2 regions of the Colwellia sp. SU-HH00943 genome follow, and region 2 is predicted to be linked to the other one. Evidence: predicted binding sites of a transcription regulator. Region 2 holds the regulator's gene; the other holds the start of a gene.

Region 1 (3,427 bases), on a different contig from region 2:
ACCAGTCAAGAGTTTGATTTATTGTGGTTGTTAGCAAGCAAAGCTGGTGAAGTGCAAAATCGTGATTATATTTACAAAGCGGTTGTAGGAAGAGAGTATGATGGTTTAGACCGAAGTGTTGATGTCAGAATTTCTCGATTAAGGAAAAAATTATTTGACGATACTGAGACACCATTTAGAATAAAAACCATCTGGGGACAAGGTTACTTATTTGTTCCTGACGCTTGGAATTAAATCATTTAAAGTCTTAAAGCGAAGTAATGAAAAATTGCTTCGCTTTTTATTTTCCGCTTAATTTATCTTTAAAATTTATTATGATCACTCGAATTAGCTTTGCTGGACGTTCATTTTTTAGCCTTTATTTTATGATAATTTCGGCTTTTATCATATTTTCATGGTTAGTGGATAATATTTGGAGTAGGTACTTAGAGCAAGATATAGAGTCCTATACCGGTTATAAAACCATGCTTGTTGCAGTAGGTGACTATGTGCAAAAGCACCCAGAGCATGAATGGACTGAATTAGTTTTGAAAACAGGAGAGCGTTATGAATTGCCATTAGCCCTTATCCACATTGAAGCGATTGATGAAATGGCGCATGAAGACCACCGTACGCTTAAGCATGAGAATACCCATATTTATTACTCTGACGGTAACGTCATTTTACATTATATAATTCCTAATTCTGACATGGTGTTAACGCTTGGCCCAGCATTGATGCCTACACGTCCTAAACTAAAAGCTACATATAGAGTTCTGGTTTACATAACCATTGCAGCTATTATTTTCTTATGGTTATGGCCAGTATCTCGTGATTTAGAAGCCTTAAGAAAGACAACCCGTGAATTTGGTCAAGGCAATTTTAATAGTAGTGCACCAGCGGCTAAGTCGACTATGGTAGCGCCGATGATCAAATCATTTAATATGATGGCATCACGTATTAAACGATTAATTGAAGCACATAAAGAGCTAACAAGTGCCGTCTCTCATGAATTAAGAACACCACTCGCGCGTAGTAAGTTCGCGCTTCAAATGCTATCAAGTGTTAAAGATGATGAAAAAAGAGCAAAGTATGAAGCTCAAATTACCAATGATGTTAGGGAACTAGAAGAACTTATTAATGAAATGCTTATTTACGCATCTTTTGATAGTGATAAGCCAGAGCTTAACTTTAGTAATGAAAATATAACAGACTTAGTGAATAAACAAATTGCCAGCCACCAACAGTTAGACGCTGATATTGAGCTGCAAGATAATGCTCCTAATTTAATGGCTATTTGTGATAGCCATTTTATTGAAAGAGCACTTAGTAACTTTATTAGTAACGCTATTAAATATGGTGAGGGTAAGGTAAGAGTCTCCATTTCAGAGCAAAAAACAGAGCAGGGTAAATTTTGCCAAATTTGTGTTGAAGACAACGGTAAAGGTGTTTCAGAAGAGTTTAAAACACTTATCTTTGATGCTTTTTCTCGTGGTGATAATTCCAGAAATCGTGAAACGGGAGGCTTTGGTTTAGGATTAGCTATTGTTTCAAGAATTATGGAATGGCACCATGGAAAAGCTAATGTAGCTGACAGTAGTTTAGGTGGTGCAGCATTTACGTTAACTTGGCCCGTAGAATAGTAGAAATAAATAATTACTGTCTTGGTGGCTTAATTGAAAACTCTACACAAAAACGGGTAAAGCTTTAACTATTTTTGCCGATAACTTTTTTACACACTTAATTCGTTACGAATAAGTCATCAGTAAAAAAGAGTAATATTTTGGCCTTTGATGCAGTAAAACAAAGCATAAATAATAGTTTAGACGTTGAAAGTGCTAATTCAGCACCTTCATCCTCTAATATGTTATTACATGAATTGCAGTTAGGTGAGCAATTAAATGAGTGTGTTCATCAACAAAGGCGATCCGACTTTTCACTAATGTTGGCTATGCTTTGTGATGATGTACGAGAGCAAAGCCAATTTGCACTGCCTCATCTTAAATTGGTAGACAAAACCACATCAACAGATACGCTAAGAAAGCAGTTTCAATTACCTCAAACTGCGCCACTGGCTTTAAGTGATCTTAAGCAAATTAATTCTTTTAATCAAAGCCAAGATATTCATGAAAATAACCTTAGAAATATTCACTTAACTAATGCTATGCAGCCTAAACCACTCGCTTTTAGAAATGATGTAGAACATATAGCAACAAATATCATGAGTAATACTACGCTTGCTTGTCAGGCTAAGCATAAAAAGCGTAAGCCAAATTCAGTGTTAAATAAGCGCTTAGCAACTAATGTGGATGCTTGGCTTCAAAATGTTCAAACTTCATTAGTTAAATCTAGATTACTGTCAGAATTAACAGCCTAAAACTTAGCTAACTACTTATTCAATTGATCATTATTGATATTACTTGCCACAACACTGTTTGTATTTCTTGCCTTTTTTATGTTTTGCTGAACATGTCCAAGCACTAGGGTAGTTATTACATGGGCAAAGTTGTTTACGTGTTATTTGGCTAAGTAGCTCTTGTTTAATAATATCACCATCTATATATCGCCATACCTTGTTGTTATTAGCATTAATTTCTTTAATAAAACGTGATTTTTCTCGCATCTCATACAAGCAATCATCAACAATATAATAGGCGGAAAACTCAACAAACTGCTCAGTGCTATTCTCTTCATCTTTACCATGAATAACCAAGGCAAACCATAATGTGTTTTTTGCTGACGCTTTAATATCTTCAATTGATAATGACATTTGGCTTTCTTTAGCATAAGTATCAATAATGTATTGATACGCTTTTGTTGCATAAGCACTAAAACGTGAGCGCATTAACTTTTCGGGTGTAGCCGCTGGTTTGTTATCATTAATTAATGGCTGACAGCATTGGTGAAAAGCAATGTTATTACCACAAAAGCATAGTTGTTGGGTTTGCATAAAGGTTAAGCATTACTAGATAAAGAAGAGGAGAGAACACAGTATAATGCCCTTATTGTAGAAATTCATCTGAAAAAACTTACCGCTGGTAGCTTTCCCTTACACTTCATAATTAATTTCACTTATGCTTGTACAAGTCTCGTATTGAATATTATTTATTTCAACAGTATAACTATATTCAATCCATTTAATTATTCTATTTAAGAAAGACTCTATATTTATGAAATTATTGTCCTTAAAAAGTAAAACTGCCCTTGTGATAAGTTTTACATTAGCTGCTTGTGTTAGTACTGAACCATCAACTACTGGAACAGCAAATTCAACTCAACCGGCAGCGGTTATTGCGCCAGAAACAAGCGTGACCACGCCAACTAATCAAGCTAGCGAAATTACCCTTGAGCAAATTATGGCTGATCCTGACTGGCTTGGTCGCTCACCACAGAACTGGTACTGGGGAGATGATAGCAATACTGTTTTTTATCAACAAAAGCAGTTAGG
Region 2 (3,427 bases):
ACACGTCAACCAATTCAGTTAACGAAAGAAAGCCTGCACCACCTTTTACTGTGTGAAAACCACGAAAAATTGCATTAAGTAAATCAGCATTATCAACATCATTTTCAAGTTCAACTAATTGCTCTGAAAGCAATTCAAGTATCTCACCCGCTTCAACTAAAAAGTCTTGTAGAATTTCTTCATCTGCTTCAAAAGACATCCGTAACTCCTATTAAAAACCTAGACTTGATAAAAGATCGTCTACATCGTCCTGATCTTCAACAACATCATCTCTACTTTCTGAATTAACAATTGGCCCTTCAACAAGGTTGTCGCCCATCTTAGGTGTTGATTCTGCTTTTGCTTGTTCCGCAGAAATACCAAAGGCTGTTAACATATTGATAAGGCTGTCTTCTACTTCACGTACTAAGTCGATTACCTTACGAATAACTTGCCCTGTTAAGTCTTGAAAGTCCTGTGCCATCAAAACATCAGTCATTAAACTATGTATATGGGCTGTTTCTTTACCCGTTGTGACCAACAGTGTATCAATATCACCGCATAGACTCTTAAATTCTTTTAAGTCTATTTCATTATTCATCAGTTTAGTCCAAGCGGGGTTAACTGCACGAACTTGATCAGCAATATTATCAACAACAGGGAAAATAGACTCAACCGCATCCATCGTTTTGTTTGCGGCTTCTTCAGTACGAGTAATGACATAATTTAATCGTTCTTTAGCATCAGGGATATCTGCCGTCGCTAAATCATTTAAACGGGAATCTAACTGGAAGTTAGTTAATGAGTCATGAAGTTGACGCGTTAACTTACCTATTTCAGCAAACAACTCAGAATTGATTGGGTTTTGAATTTCAGCAATCAACGCATCAGCTTTTTCTTGCTGATCCGTTTCTAAATACTCAACCAAAGATTTAGCCTGCTCCAAAGAAACACGGCCTACCATTGCGATACTCATGCAAAGTCCTTACTATTAAACCAAAGCATTACTAGATTTATCGGGCAATTTACCTATAGCTTTAAAATATTGCCTAATAAAAGCAGAAACTAAGCTAAGCGCTCAAAAATTTTGTCTAATTTTGTTTTAAGCGTTGCTGCTGTAAATGGTTTAACAATATAGCCATTAACACCTGCTTGAGCAGCCATAACAATTTGCTCTTTTTTCGCTTCAGCTGTTATCAATAATACAGGAATGTGCGATAAACTCGCATCAGCACGAATGGCTTTTAATAAGTCAATACCTTGCATGCCAGGCATATTCCAATCGGTTACAACAAAATCAAAGTCACCACCTTGAAGCATCGGTAAAGCTGTACTGCCGTCATCCGCTTCTTGAATATTGGTGAAGCCTAAATCCCGTAACAAATTTTTCACTATACGTCTCATGGTTGAAAAGTCATCAACAACAAGCACTTTCATATTTTTATCCAAGGCACCCTCCAGCGAAACATCTGATTTTCTATTTTATAAATTAATTACTAAGTTACTACTTATTCTACTCAACTTTGCCAAGATTGCATACGTGATTTTAACCTATGCATTGCTTGACTGTGAATTTGGCTCACTCTTGACTCACTCACGTCTAAAACTTGACCAATTTCACGTAAATTTAATTCTTCATCATAGTACAAAGACAGTACTAAAGCTTCTCGCTCGGGTAAAGAGGAAACACACTCACTAAGCCCTTTTTTAAAAGCACTATGCTCAATGTCTTGATAAGGATCATCGCCATGGCAAGATTCATCAAAATTAATAGCATCTTCACTAACACCAAGGTCATCGATACCAAGTATTTTTCCTGTACTAACCTCACTTAATATATGATGGTATTCATTTAATGAAATATCAAGTTTTTCAGCAACTTCTATATCAGTAACATCTCGGCCTAATTCTGCTTCAAGAACTTTAATGGCTTCACTGACCATACGGCTGTTTTTATGTACTGATCGAGGCGTCCAATCACCTCGGCGTATTTCATCAAGCATAGCACCGCGAATACGAATACCAGCAAAAGTTTCAAAGCTTGCCCCTTTGGCGTTATCAAAATTATTTGCAGCTTCGAATAAGCCAATCATGCCAGATTGAATAAGGTCATCAACAAGGACACTAGCGGGTAGACGTGCTAATAAATGGTAGGCAATACGTTTGACTAATACGGTATGCTGTTCTAACAACACCGTTTTATCTATTTGATTGTTGTAAGCGCTCGCTTTTACCACGTTATATCATTCTCGCTCAAACTATACTGTTTATTGAATCAATTTATTATTGTTTACCCTTACTAAGGGTGGTGAATTAATTACTAATAATCAAGTAATTGTTCAATAAAAAACTCTAAATGACCGGAGGCTTGTTTAGGAATAGGCCAACTTATCACTTTAGTGGCTAGTCCCTTAAAAGCTTTGGCTGCAGGTGAATCTGGAAAGGCTTCAACTATGGCCTGTTGTTTTCGTACAGATTTTCTAATATTTTCATCAAAAGGCACGACAGCGACTAACTCGAGTGCTACATCTAAAAACCTATCGGTCACTTTTGTTAATTTAGCAAAAAGCTGCTGTCCTTCTTTAGGACTACGAACCATATTAGCGACCACTTTAAATTTAAAAACGCCATGGTCTCTGCTCAATAGTTTCATTAATGCATAGCAGTCAGTTATTGATGTAGGCTCATCACAAACCACTAACATCACATCTTGAGATGCTCGAGTAAAACTTAATACCATGTCTGAAATACCCGCAGCCGTATCTACAATAAGTACATCAAACTGGGTTTGCATTTCACTAAAAGCGCGAATTAAGCCCGCGTGCTCTGATGGTGTTAAATCAACCATAGATTGCGAGCCTGATGTGGCAGGAATAATTTTTATGTTGCTAGGGCCAGTAATAATAATATCATCAAGTTCACACTCGCCTGATAATACATGAGAAAGGTTTTGTTTAACTCTTAACCCCAACATAACGTCAACATTAGCTAAACCTAAGTCAGCATCAAGTACTAACACTCGTTTGCCCTGTTGACCCAGTGCTATTGCAGTATTAAGGGAAACATTCGTTTTACCAACGCCACCTTTACCACCCGAAACTGCGATTACTTTAACTTTTTTTAAGTCCTTCATTTTTCTTAAGCCGCTCGCTTGATCTGCCATTAACACTACTTCTTTGATAATTCTTATTATATTACTTCTTTACAGCCATGAAGAAAACTACAATTATTAAAGTACTATGACTTTATTACATAGCGACGGCTGGTGCTACCGGCATTGACCGTGCGCTTGTATAAAGATTGCTCTTTACTGACTTTGCTGCCATTTTGTCCGCAAGCGTAACTAATTTCTCAGCATTTGCAACTTTAATATCTTCAGGAACTCGCTGACCATCTGTAAGGTACCCTATTGGTAAGCCATTTTGAATTGAAGTTGTAATTATTTCGC

What was found. The regulator FliA, encoded in region 2, starts transcription of late flagellar genes. The targets are predictions, from matches to a motif close to CTAAAGNTNNNNNNNNNNNNGCCGATA.
Region 1: AC27GZ_RS11130 (VC2046/SO_2500 family protein) is a predicted target of FliA. The motif match lies at 1,679-1,705, and genes of this name have one in related genera.

What each region holds. Positions count from the first base shown of each region.
Region 1 covers NZ_BAAJLW010000003.1:605,441-608,867, reverse strand. The annotation lists gene AC27GZ_RS11140 (response regulator) at 1-234, shown strand, start outside; gene AC27GZ_RS11135 (ATP-binding protein) at 261-1,622, shown strand; gene AC27GZ_RS11130 (VC2046/SO_2500 family protein) at 1,763-2,356, shown strand; gene AC27GZ_RS11125 (YchJ family protein) at 2,396-2,929, opposite strand; gene AC27GZ_RS11120 (S9 family peptidase) at 3,144-3,427, shown strand, end outside.
Region 2 covers NZ_BAAJLW010000005.1:170,513-173,939, reverse strand. The annotation lists gene AC27GZ_RS14760 (chemotaxis protein CheA) at 1-199, opposite strand, end outside; gene AC27GZ_RS14755 (protein phosphatase CheZ) at 212-955, opposite strand; gene cheY (chemotaxis response regulator CheY) at 1,045-1,428, opposite strand; gene AC27GZ_RS14745 (RNA polymerase sigma factor FliA) at 1,497-2,216, opposite strand; gene AC27GZ_RS14740 (MinD/ParA family ATP-binding protein) at 2,300-3,142, opposite strand; gene flhF (flagellar biosynthesis GTPase FlhF) at 3,228-3,427, opposite strand, start outside.